3 regions of the Mesorhizobium sp. M0802 genome follow, and region 3 is predicted to be linked to each of the others. Evidence: riboswitches for the same ligand, from Rfam matches in the RefSeq annotation. Region 3 holds a riboswitch; each other region holds the start of a gene.
What was found. A riboswitch is a leader RNA that binds a small molecule or an ion and turns the genes downstream of it on or off. The one in region 3 is predicted to bind cobalamin.
Positions count from the first base shown of each region.

Region 1: linked by a shared signal. The riboswitch ahead of metE (5-methyltetrahydropteroyltriglutamate--homocysteine S-methyltransferase) and the one ahead of NKI10_RS05840 (aromatic ring-hydroxylating oxygenase subunit alpha) in region 3 are both predicted to bind cobalamin.
Region 2: linked by a shared signal. The riboswitch ahead of NKI10_RS07105 (CbtB domain-containing protein) and the one ahead of NKI10_RS05840 (aromatic ring-hydroxylating oxygenase subunit alpha) in region 3 are both predicted to bind cobalamin.

Region 1 is NZ_JAMYOY010000029.1:15,504-19,709, forward strand. It holds gene metK (methionine adenosyltransferase) at 1-428, shown strand, start outside; gene NKI10_RS28445 (adenosine kinase) at 538-1,530, shown strand; cobalamin riboswitch at 1,843-2,043, shown strand; gene metE (5-methyltetrahydropteroyltriglutamate--homocysteine S-methyltransferase) at 2,135-4,206, shown strand, end outside.
Region 2 is NZ_JAMYOY010000003.1:250,525-254,730, reverse strand. It holds partial or broken gene NKI10_RS07120 (MFS transporter) at 1-192, shown strand, start outside; gene NKI10_RS07115 (aromatic ring-hydroxylating oxygenase subunit alpha) at 200-1,375, opposite strand; gene NKI10_RS07110 (gamma-glutamylcyclotransferase) at 1,512-2,204, shown strand; cobalamin riboswitch at 2,272-2,467, shown strand; gene NKI10_RS07105 (CbtB domain-containing protein) at 2,504-2,683, shown strand; gene NKI10_RS07100 (CbtA family protein) at 2,699-3,502, shown strand; gene cobU (bifunctional adenosylcobinamide kinase/adenosylcobinamide-phosphate guanylyltransferase) at 3,495-4,007, shown strand; gene cobO (cob(I)yrinic acid a,c-diamide adenosyltransferase) at 4,009-4,206, shown strand, end outside.
Region 3 is NZ_JAMYOY010000002.1:560,268-564,473, reverse strand. It holds gene NKI10_RS05855 (DUF680 domain-containing protein) at 1-201, opposite strand, end outside; gene NKI10_RS05850 (DUF680 domain-containing protein) at 273-476, opposite strand; gene NKI10_RS05845 (DUF680 domain-containing protein) at 544-750, opposite strand; cobalamin riboswitch at 1,251-1,452, shown strand; gene NKI10_RS05840 (aromatic ring-hydroxylating oxygenase subunit alpha) at 1,570-2,817, shown strand; gene NKI10_RS05835 (FAD-binding oxidoreductase) at 2,855-3,955, shown strand; gene NKI10_RS05830 (PqqD family protein) at 4,115-4,206, shown strand, end outside.

The DNA.
Region 1 (4,206 bases), on a different contig from region 3:
TCATCGTCGATTCCTATGGCGGGATGGGTCGTCATGGTGGCGGCGCCTTCTCGGGCAAGGACCCGTCCAAGGTTGACCGCTCGGCTGCCTATGCAGCCCGCTATGTCGCAAAGAACATCGTCGCTAGCGGACTTGCGGACGTGTGCGAGGTGCAGCTTGCTTACGCAATCGGCGTGGCCAGTCCGGTTTCCGTCATGGTCAACACGTTCGGGACAGCCAGGGTTGAGGAAAGCAGGATCGAGCGCCTCATTCTTGAGTTGTTCGATCTCAGACCGAAAGGCATTATCAAGATGCTTGATCTCTTACGCCCTATATATCGCAATACAGCGACCTATGGCCATTTCGGCCGTGAAGAGCCTGATTTCACCTGGGAGAAGACAGACAGGGCGGACGAATTGCGTCGCGAGGCAGGACTCGCCGCCCCGTGAGAAGCCGCCGGCGAACGGATTGGCAAGCGGAAAGCCCATTTCCACCGGGCAGACCCGCGCCTGGCAGGCGTGGCGAGAAGCCGGCTCGGGTTTTTTGGCGGAGACATTGATGCCGGATTATGACGTGCTTTGCATCGGCAATGCCATTGTCGACATCATCGCCCAGTGCGACGAGGCATTCCTCGAGATCAACGGCATCATCAAGGGCGCGATGAACCTGATCGACACGCGCCGCGCCGAACTGCTCTACAGCCGCATGGGCCCGGCGATCGAGGCCTCCGGCGGCAGTGCCGGCAACACGGCGGCGGGCGTAGCCAGCTTCGGCGGACGCGCCGCCTTCTTCGGCAAGGTCTCCAACGATGCGCTGGGCGAAATCTATGCGCACGATATCCATGCACAGGGTGTCGCCTTCGACACCAGGCCGCTCAAGGGCGAGCCGCCGACGGCGCGCTCTATGATCTTCGTCACGCCCGACGGCGAGCGCTCGATGAACACCTATCTCGGCGCCTGCGTCGAGCTTGGCCCTGAGGATGTCGAGGCCGACAAGGCATCCGGCGCCAAGGTTACCTATTTCGAGGGCTATCTGTGGGATCCGCCGCGCGCCAAGGAGGCGATCCGGCAGACGGCGAAGCTCGCACACGAGGCCGGACGCGAAGTGTCGATGACGTTGTCGGATTCGTTCTGCGTCGACCGCTACCGGGACGAGTTCCTCGAGCTGATGCGCTCGGGCACTGTCGACATCGTCTTTGCCAACAGCCACGAGATCAAGTCGCTCTACCAGACAAAATCCTTCGACGAGGCGCTGGCGGCTATCCGCAAGGACTGCAAGATTGCCGCCGTCACCCGCTCCGAAAAAGGCTCAGTGATCGTGCGCGGCGACGAGACCGTCACCATCCAGGCGACGACGATCCGCGAACTGGTCGACACCACCGGCGCCGGCGACCTCTACGCCGCTGGCTTCCTCTACGGCTACACGACCGGACGCAGCCTGCAGGATTGCGGCGATCTCGGGTCGCTGGCAGCCGGGCTGGTGATCCAGCAGCTCGGGCCAAGGCCGCGGCAGAATTTGCGCCGCGAGGCGGAACGGGCTGGGTTGCTGTAGATGCGCGGGCAACTAACCAGCCGCCCTACTGACGCGATGACCGCAGTGGCGGAACTGTGTCAAAGCTCGCTGCGATCTTCTGCATTCTAACGACGTTGTCACGCGCTTGAAGTCTTGTCCGAAATCCTTCATGGGCGACCTGCGAGGGATGTCGCAGCCCGACAGGAATCCATTAGTTGGACAATGGTGGCAGCGCAGCAGCGCAGCCAATGGGCGACTGAATATTTCACAATGTTAGACAAGCGTAAAAGCGCGATCGCATAACGACATAAACATTTGGTTATGCGTCATTGACAGGAGAGCGGATTGTTGTGATTGTCTGCGTGTCGTGGTTCTTCGCGTGCGGCGCTGCCGCAGCGAAGCTAAGAGGGAAGCCGGTGCGATGCCGGCGCTGCCCCCGCAACTGTTAGCGGCGAGCCAATCCACTCATCTCACTGAGGCGAATACCCTCGGGAAGACGGGTAGAGGCTATGACCCCGCGAGCCAGAGACCTGCCACGGCGAATTACGTCCACGGGCGGGGTGTCTCGGTGGCCGCTGCAACCGGCGTGCCGGCCTGCTAGCGCCTTCCTTGTCACCGACGCCCCCAACCATCGGGGTATGACATGACTGTCTCTCAGCAAATTCCTGTAGCAACGCTCGGCGTGCCGCGCTTCGGTCGTCGGCGAGAACTGAAATTCGCCCTCGAAAGCTACTGGTCCGGAACATCGTCCGCTGGCGACCTTCTTGCGACGTCGAAGGCGCTCCGAGCCGCTAGCTGGGAAGAGCAGCGCGATCGCGGCGTGTCGAAAATCCCGTCGAACGACTTCTCGCTTTACGACCATGTGCTCGACACCGCAGCCATGGTCGGGGCCATTCCATCCCGGTACGGCTGGAATAGCGGCGAGGTCCCACTTGACATCTACTTCGCAATGGCGCGCGGCAACCAGGGTCAGACGGAGGATTGTGGACACGCTGGTCACCAGGAGGAGGCTCATGGACCTGGTGTAACCGCGATGGAAATGACCAAGTGGTTTGACACCAACTACCACTACATTGTGCCGGAACTCGATGATGATCAGACGTTCGCCCTCTCGTCATCGAAGCCGGTCGATTACTTCCTCGAGGCTAAAGCTCTCGGCATTCACACACGCCCAGTCATCCTTGGACCCATCACCTTCCTCAAGCTGGCGAAATCGCGTGCCGAAGGGTTCGGTCCCATCGCGCTCCTACCGCGGCTGCTGCCCGTTTACGAGCAAGTCCTGCAGAGGCTGAAGCTGTCGGGAGCCGACTGGGTGCAGATCGATGAGCCAGCGCTTGTCCTCGATCTGAACCCGAACGAACGAGCTGCGTTCGAATTCGCCTATGGCCAGCTGTCGAAAGCCGCGCCCGAGCTGAAGATCATGCTGGCTACGTATTTCGGGTCGCTGGGAGACAATCTCGAAACCGCGGTTTCTCTGCCCCTGGCCGGCCTGCATATTGATCTCGTGCGCGCTCCCGAGCAGCTGGAAACGGTGGGTCGGCTCGCTCCGAAGGATCTGGTGCTCTCGCTCGGCTTGATCGATGGCCGCAACGTCTGGCGTGCGAACCTGCCCGCCATTCTCGACCGCATCAAACCGATCGTCGCCGGCTGGCCCTTGGACCGCGTCGAAATCGCGCCTTCTTGCTCGATGCTGCATGTGCCGATTGACCTGCGCATGGAGACGGAACTCGAGGCCGACATCAGGTCGTGGCTCGCCTTCGCGGCCCAGAAGACCGACGAGCTGGTCTTGCTGGCCCGGGCCCTTTCCAAAGGCAGGGATGCGGTGGCAGCCGCGTTGAAAGCTTCTGCCGAGGCTGCCGCCACTCGCTTGACGTCCACGAAGATCCATGACCCGCTTGTTGAGGGGCGGATCGCCAGCATTGACCGTAGCATGAAACGACGAGAGAGCGCTTTTGGCGAGCGCTCCAGAGTCCAGGCCGGCACGCTCGGGCTGCCGCCGTTCCCGACGACGACAATCGGGTCCTTCCCGCAGACGCCGCAGGTACGCCGCGCGCGGTCCGCTCATGCGAAGGGCCAGCTCAGTTATGTCGACTACGAGATTTTCCTGAAGAAGGAGATCGAGTCAGCAATTCGTTGGCAGGAAGAGATCGGGCTGGACGTGCTGGTGCACGGTGAGTTCGAACGAAACGATATGGTACAGCATTTCGGCGAGCAGCTGTCCGGCTTCGCCTTCACTCAGCATGCCTGGGTGCAAAGCTATGGGTCGCGCTACGTGCGTCCCCCCATCATCTTCGGGGACGTATCGAGGCGCAATCCGATGACGGTGCGCTGGTGGCAATTCGCCCAGTCGCTTACGGAAAAGCCTGTGAAGGGAATGCTCACAGGCCCAGTGACCATTCTCAACTGGTCCTTTGTTCGAGACGACGTACCCCGCTCCGAAGCCTGCCGCCAGATCGCGCTCGCCATCCGCGACGAAGTGACGGATCTCGAAAGGTCCGGCGCAAGGATGATCCAGATCGATGAGGCCGCGTTTCGCGAAGGATTGCCACTGCGCCAATCTGACTGGAAAGCCTATCTCGACTGGGCTGTCGAATGCTTCCGGATCGCTTCAACGGGTGTAAAGGACGCGACTCGAATCCATACCCACATGTGCTATTCGGAGTTCAACGAGATCATCGACGCGATCGCTGGAATGGATGCGGATGTCATTTCGAT
Region 2 (4,206 bases), on a different contig from region 3:
CGGTGCGGTCCTATGAGCGGGCGCAGATGGCCGCGGTCTACCGCACCTCTCGACTTTTCCGAGCTGACGCCGCCGCTGGTCTATTCGGTGGTGCTGGCGTTTTTCGGCCTCGGCTCGGTGTTCGTGACGCTGGGCATTCTGGCCGCTGTTTGCGGCTTTATCACCTGGCGCTATTTGCCGAAGTCGCTTTAGTCGCCGATCAGGCGGTTGCCTCAAGCGCTGCATGCCGCTCGCGCACCCAGTTGTGGAAGCGGTGCAGATCGTACTCCTCCGGCATCAGAACGCCGGCCTGGTGGCGCATCGAGCGCAGGCCTTTCTGATTGATCTCACAGATCGCGGCATCCTCCTCCAGCACCTGGGTGCCGAAGGCGACGACATTGTCGATGTCGGTCTCGGCAAGCGCCTCGGGCGCGAACAGCCACTCGGCGGTGAGTTCGGTCTGTTCGGGACCGAGCGGCATCAGTCGCACCGTCCTGACATAATCGACATGGCCGACGATGAACATCGAGGGCAGGCTGGTGGCATAGGTCTGTCCGGCCGCACGCTCGGCCGGCGTCAGGCCCGGGAAGACCGGGCCATGGGCATGTCCGTCGCGCGACCAGGTCTCGGCGCCGGCGCGCAGGCCACCCGAAAACTCCGGCGCGTCATTGTCGGCATGGCGGACCCAGTCGGGGTCGTCGTGCCGGCTCATCAGGCCGCGGCCGTATATCGGCACCAGCCGAGACAGGTCCTTGTGGACGCCTGGGCAATGCAGGCACTCGTTGAAGTTCTCCCAGAAGATTTTCCAGTTGCAGTTCATCACCTTGCGCAGGACATGGCCTGATACCAGCGTTTCCAGCGGCCAGTTGGCGAGGTCGCCGGATGCGGGATCGAAGGAGGTCTCGGCGGAGCCGGCCGTCGCCTGCTGAAGGTTCACAAAGACAAAGCCGCGCCACACCGACAGCGCCACCCGGTAGAGCGAATGATCGGCCTTGTCGAAACCTTCGGGCAGAGATTTCGAGGGAACGCGCACGAGATCGCCGCGCAGCGAGTAGGACCAGGCGTGGTAGGGGCAAGTGATGAGCCGCGCTTTCAGCCGGCCCTCGCTTTCCTGGCAAAGCTGCGAGCCGCGATGCCGGCACGTGTTGTGGAAGGCGCGCAACTCGCCGGTCTCGTCGCGCAGCACGACGATTGCCTGCGTGCCGACGCGGAATGTCCTGAATGCCAAAGGCTGGGCAAGATCGGCCTCGCGGCAGACGAGCAGCCAGCTTTTGTACCAGATGGCGTCGAGATCGCGCTGGTAAGCCTCGCTATCCCAATAGGCCGATGACGGTAGCGTCGGTTCGGCCCGGCTCAGGCCGTTATAGGGGTTGCGCTCGCTCGGGTTGGGATGCATGGCTGGCTTCCTATGAAGCGTCAGCCGACACCCCGGCAAATCGTTTGTCAATCAGAGTGCCGCATTGCCGGTTGCAGGCGCGGCGCATAATCATGTCGTGGACATGGGACATTCGGAAATTGGGGGGATTCGGAACGTGGCCGCACGACAGATGTCGCTTACGCCGGAGCTGGTCGCGCGCTGCTGGCGCGAGATCAGGGACCCCGGGCCGGATCCGGACGCGATGCATCTCGATGAAGCCGACTATGACGCGCTGCTGGATGAATTGCAGGTCGAACTCCCGGACAGCGAACCGCTATGGCTGTTCGGCTATGGATCGCTGATCTGGAAACCGGAAATAGATTATGTCGAGGACCGCGTTGCCTTGGCGCGCGGCTGGCATCGGTCCTTTTGCATGAACATGACGCGCTGGCGCGGCACCAAGGACAGCCCCGGCCTGATGATGGCGCTGGACCGTGGCGGACAATGCAAGGGCGTCGCCTTTCGGCTGACCGACAATAACCGGCGCGAGCAGTTGGGCCGGCTTTTCCGGCGCGAAGTCACGCTGAAGCCGACAAGCTACCGGCCGCGCATGCTGAAGCTTGCAAGCGAGGCCGGACCGCTCAGGGCATTGGCCTTCGTCATCAACCGCAACGGCCTGACCTATTCCGGCCCGCTCGACGAGGGCAAGGTCGTCGAAAGGCTGGCCACGTCCTGCGGGCACTGGGGGTCGGGCGCCGACTATCTCTACAACACGGTGAAAAACCTTGAAGAGCGCGGCATTCACGATCGCCATCTGTGGCGGCTGCAGCGGCTGGTTGCCGAGCGGATCACCGCGTTGAACCCGTAACGCCGCATGGCGCATTCGCGCTGTTGGCCGGCGGAATTTGGTTTGCCGGATGCGGCCGTTTCAGCCTATAGTCATGCATGTCGTCGGTTCCGTTAGGGACCAAGAGGGAATGCGGTGAGGGCTGACTTGTTGCCCAATGCCGTGGCTGCCCCCGCAACTGTGTGCGGTAGTCCTCTCCAAGCCACTGAGGATTTTTTCCTCGGGAAGGTGGGGAAGGGCGCTGATCCGCGAGCCAGGAGACCTGCCGGCGACAGGGAACTGACTTCGATGCCCTCGGGTGGAGGGCGAAAGGACAAGATATGAATACCGCTTCCGTCTCTCTCGGCGCTTCCGTCTCCTCGCAGTCGCGCTTCATGCAGCTCGTGCTTAGCGCGTTTCTGGGCATTTTCGTCGTCGGCGTTGTCGGTTTCTCGCATATCGATGCGGTCCACAATGCGGCGCACGACTATCGCCATTCGATGGCGTTTCCCTGCCACTGACGAGGATCTGACATCATGAACCTGTTTCGCAACGTCGTGTTCATCGCGGCGATCGCAGGGCTCGTGGCCGGTGTCGCTCTCGCCTGCATGCAGGCCTACGCCACCGTGCCGCTGATCCTCAAGGCGGAGGTCTACGAAAAGGCTGGTGGCGGCCATGAGCATCAGCATGCCGCGGCGCCGACCGCCAACGCTGCGGACACCAATGCCATGAGCACCGCCGCGCCGGCGGAAAATGCCGTGAGCAGCGCAGCCCCGGCTGAAGCAGCCGCGCCGGCGGAGGACGAAGGCTGGGCGCCGGCCGACGGCCTCGAGCGTTTCGCCTTCAGTGTCGTCGCCAATATCGTCACCGGCATCGGCTTCGCGCTGGTCCTGGTGGCGGTTTCCGAGTTCGCCGGCGGCATCGGCAGCTGGCGCCAGGGCGTGTTCTGGGGTCTGGCGGGCTTTGCCGTGTTCACGCTGGCGCCGGGACTCGGCCTGCCGCCGGAACTGCCGGCAATGCCGGCGGCCGATCTCATACAGCGCCAGATCTGGTGGTGGGCAACGGTGATGGCAACCGCGATCGGCCTTGCCCTTATCACCTTCCGCACGTCGGCGCCCCTGACCGTGCTCGCCGTCGTCCTGATCGTCGCCCCGCATATTGTCGGCGCGCCGCAGCCTGACAGTTTCGTAACGCCGATCCCGGAGGGCCTGCATCATCAGTTCGTGGTGGCGGTGACGCTGACCAATCTGGTGTTCTGGCTGGTGCTCGGCGCAGTTGTCGGCATAGTGCACTCGCGCTTCACCGGCACCGCGACCAGCCTGCGCGACAGCTTTGCCTGATCGCAGTTTGACCTTCATCATCGGCGGTGCGCGCTCCGGCAAGAGCGCGCATGCCGAAACTTTGGCGACGGCGTTGCCGCCGCCATGGGCCTATATCGCCACCGCGCAAGCCTATGACGGCGAAATGCGCGAGCGCATCGCGCAACACCGCTCGCGCCGCGGCGAGGGATGGGCGACCATCGATGCTCCGCTTGATCTTGCAGGTGCGCTCGAGGCATTGCCGGACAACCAGCCGGTGCTTGTCGACTGCCTGACGCTTTGGCTGACCAATTATATGCTGGCCGATCATGATCTAGAGGGGGAGTGCCGGCGGCTGGCCGATGTGCTTTCGCGGCCGCGCGGGCCGTGGTTCGTGGTCTCCAACGAAGTCGGACAAGGCATTGTGCCCGACAATGCGCTGGCACGCCGGTTCCGCGATGCCGCCGGCAGGCTCAACCAGCAGATCGCGGTGGTAGCTGATATGGTGCTTCTGATGGTGGCGGGGCTGCCGCTCAAGGTGAAATGAGATGACCGATATCGACGCAAAAGACGAAGAGCGCCATCGCGCCAAGATGGCCAAGCGCAAGGCGGTGCAGGACGCCGAGGTCGCGGAAAAGACGGTCGAGAAGGGGCTGCTGATCGTCAACACCGGACCCGGCAAGGGCAAGACCACGGCTGCCTTCGGGCTGGCGCTACGCATGCTCGGCTATGGCAAGCGCGTCGGA
Region 3 (4,206 bases):
CTGAGGAACGAACTTCTGTTGGTCGTCCGACGAGTTCAGCAGCTTGTAGACCGCCGAGTTGGTGCCGGTCGACGAAGTGCGGGTGGTGTCGACGGCAGCGGCCGGCTGGTTGGCGCCATTGGAGCCATAATTGTCGCTGCCGGCAAAGGCAGCGCTCGAAACAGCCAGAACGGCTGCGGTGGCAAGAACGATCTTCTTCATTTTAGTCTCCTGAATTTTTCTGATGCCGCCAGCTGCAGCGGATAAGCCCGCCACGTGCTGGAAACCGGCTTTTAGCGGCCGAAAAGGTTACGGTCGGCACCGTGGGCAGGCGCCTGCTCGGCTGGAGCCGACTTCTCAACCGAAGCCGTATGGCCACTATCGGTCGACGTAATCGCAGGCTGGTTGGCGCCGTTCGAACCGTAGTTGTCGCTGCCGGCGAAAGCGCTGCCGGAGATGGCCAAAACGGCGGCGGCAGCAAGGATGATCTTTTTCATTTTCAAATACTCCTGAATTTTTTGGGATCCCGAGAGCGACGGGTTAGCCGCCCTTCTTTGGTCGGGATCAGCGATTGCCGTAGAGGTCGCGGTCGGCGCCCTGAACGACAGGCTGCTTGTCAGCGTGCGCCGGCTTCTGAATGGAAGCCGTATACGAGCTGTCGACCGAGACGGCTGGCTGGTTCGCACCATTGGAACCGTAATTGTCGCTACCGGCGAAGGCGCTGCCGGTGATCGCCAAAACGGCTGCGGCAGTGAGGATGATCTTTTTCATTTTTAGTACTCCAGTTTGTCTGTCCGTCTAGCGGCGTGTCTTGGGAGGAATTCGCGTCGTTCGGACAGCCCCGATGTGGGAAAGCCATAGGCTGGTTTCCAATCACGAAGTTGTTCCGTGTGGACCACGGTCCTGCACCTTGAAATTGTGCCATGAAGTTCCTCTATGGTCATTTATCGCATTGTTTTCAGTCGCTTATGCCGAACCGAGTGGTTCGCTCCGATGTCGGTTTCCGGGCCGTCGTTCACACTGTCCTGCACGCATTGTCAACAGAAACGAACCGTTCGGTTCGATTAGAGATTGCTAATAGTAACTTTTCGATACCGTTGAGCCATTTTTGCCCGCGATCGAACTGGATCGGCAGCGATTCGAAACGGCGATGATGGCGTCGCAAGAAACGTCTCAGCTCTTTGACCCGGGGGCGGGGGGCGTAAGCCGCGCGTGTCGCGCCGCATGGATATGATGTCGCTTTCATGCCGACGTCGCGATCGCTGCCGTGATTAGATGATCGCATCTCAGGTGCCGCTTCGTGACGACGCAGCGGAGAATTGGGAAGCCGGTCAGAATCCGGCGCTGCCCCCGCAACGGTGGTGGAGTTGAAGTCGCAACGGGAGACCACTGGGCAAGAGCCTGGGAAGGTGTCGCGATGGTCCGCAAGGACAACTCCAGAGCCCGGAAACCAGCCCGAGATGCATAGACTCGACTGATCGCGGTGGGCGGTCAAGAGGTGGATAGTGCATGTCCGGCGCCGCGCCGGCCTGCGTCCGATCCTTCCTCCATCACCACCAAGTTCAGTCCTTAAACCACGAGGACAGAACTATGGATACGCGCAACGACATGCTGAGGCTCCTGAACGGCCGCAAGCAAGGCTTTTCGCTGGAACAGCCCTTCTACACCGACCCGGACTATTTCAAGCTCGACATGGAGCTTATCTGGTATCGCGACTGGCTGTTCATCGGCCATGATTGCGAACTGCCGAAGCCCGGCAGCTATATCACCGTGCAGATCGGCGATTATCCGGTGGTGCTGGTCCGCGACCAGAAGGGCAACATCAACGCCTTTCACAATTCCTGCCGCCATCGCGGCAGCCGTGTCTGCAACACTGAGAAGGGCATGGCGGCAAAGCTTGTCTGCCCCTATCACCAGTGGACCTACGAGCTTGACGGCCGGCTGCTGTTTGCCCGCCAGATGGCCGACGGTTTCGACAAGAGCCAGTTCGGCCTGAAGCCCGTCGCCTGCGAGAGCGTCGGCGGCTATATCTTCATCTGCCTGGCAAAAGAACCTGCCGACTTTGCGCCGATGCGCGCCATGATAGAGCCCTACCTCAAGCCGCACGGGCTGAATGAAGCCAAGGTCGCCTTCGAGAGCACCATCATCGAGAAGGGCAACTGGAAGCTGGTCTGGGAAAACAACCGCGAATGCTATCACTGCGCCGGCAATCATCCAGAGCTGTGCAAGACATTCCCCGAAGCGCCGACGGTGACCGGCGTGCAGGGCGCCGACAGCGATCCGGAGATGCTGGCGCACTGGGCGAAATGCGAGGCGGCGGGCCTGCCGAGCAAGTTCCGCATCGATCCGGCCGGGCAATACCGCGCCACCCGCGCGCCGCTGCTGCGCGATGCCGTCAGCTACACGATGTCGGGAAAGCGCGCGGTGACGAAGAACCTGTCCGACACTGTTGCCGCCGACCGCATCGGCACCTTGATGCACTACCACTATCCGACGACCTGGAACCACATACTGATCGACCATGCGGTCACCTTCCGGGTGCTGCCGATCAGCGCCACGCAAACCGCGGTGACGACCAAGTGGCTGGTGCACAAGGATGCGGTCGAGGGGGTCGACTACAACCTTGAGGAGCTCACCCATGTCTGGACCGAGACCAACGACCAGGACCGCCGCATCGTCGAGGAAAACGCCTTTGGCATCCTGTCTCCGGCCTATGAGCCCGGCCCCTATTCGGAGCTGCACGAGGGCGGCGTGATCCAGTTCGTCGAATGGTACGCGGCCTTCATCGGCCCGCGCCTTGCCGAAGGTGGCAGGCCGGCGCTGCGCAGCGTCGCGTGAGCTGGAGCAGGCGAAGAAGGACCGGAGGATGAATGCGATGACGGATCTTGGGCTCTATCGCCATCTCGACCAGATGGCGCCGTGGAACGATAGGCTGCAGGTGCTGGAAGTGATCGGCGTCAGCGACGAGGCGCCTGACGTCAAGACCTTCACCTTCCGCTCCGACAACCAGACCTGGTTCCGCTACAAGCCGGGCCAGTTCCTGACGCTGGAACTGCCGACACCGGACGGGCCGCTGATGCGCACCTATACGCTGTCGTCGTCACCATCGCGGCCGTTTTCGATCGCGGTGACAGTGAAGGCGCAACCGGGCAGCATCGGCACACGCTGGATGTTCGACCAACTGGTGCCCGGCTCGCATGTCAAGGCCTATGGACCGGCGGGCGACTTCTCGTTGCACAGCCACCCGGCGGCCAAATATCTGTTCATTTCGGCTGGCTCCGGCGTGACACCGATGATGTCGATGCTGCGCTGGCTGAACGACTGCGCGCCATGGACCGATGTCGGTTTCGTCAACTGCGCGCGGCGTGCCGAAGAGATCATCTTCCGCAAGGAACTCGAACTGCTCGGCGGCCATATGCCCGGCCTGTCGCTCGGCTTCATGATCGAGGAACGTTCCAGCCGCGAAGGCTGGTACGGCCATATGGGGCGCATCGATGCGATCCGGCTGCCCTTGCTGGCTCCGGATTTCCGCGAGCGCGAAATCTTCTGCTGCGGCCCCGATCCGTTCATGCGCGCCGTGCGCGGCATGCTGGATGCCGCCGGCTTCGACATGACGAAATACCATCAGGAGAGCTTTGCCGCGCCTGTGATGGAGGAAATTCCGGCGCCGTTTGCCTCCCCGGTCGAGGACGGCATCGCTGCACCTGTCGAAGCCGTGACGCCGATCCGCTTCTCGCTTTCGGAGGTCGATGCCGGCTGCGTCGCCGGCCAGACCGTGCTGCAGACCGCGCGCAGCTCGGGCGTGCGGATTCCCGCCGCCTGCGAGTTCGGCCTGTGCGGCACCTGCAAGGTGAAGAAGGTCTCCGGCGAAGTCGAGATGAGCCACAATGGCGGCATCCTCGACCACGAGATCGATGACGGTTTCATCCTTGCCTGCTGCTCGAAACCGTTGTCGGCGCTCGAAATCGAGGCTTGAGCCGGTCGACTTCGCCGCAACGGTCGCCGACGCAGGCGGTGTTCGCGGGTCTTTGTCTTGCCAAGCATAGGCCGAGTGATTTAGACGCACTTAGGAAGGGCTGGCAGGCCGTGAAACTGGCGCATCCCTTCATGGGCGCATGGAACGGGGGACAGAGCGATGCAACAGCGGGTCTACGCGGTCGCAAGCAAGGACATCGTTTTCGAATCATTCGATGGCGAAGCCGTCGTTCTCGATCTTTCGAACGGTAA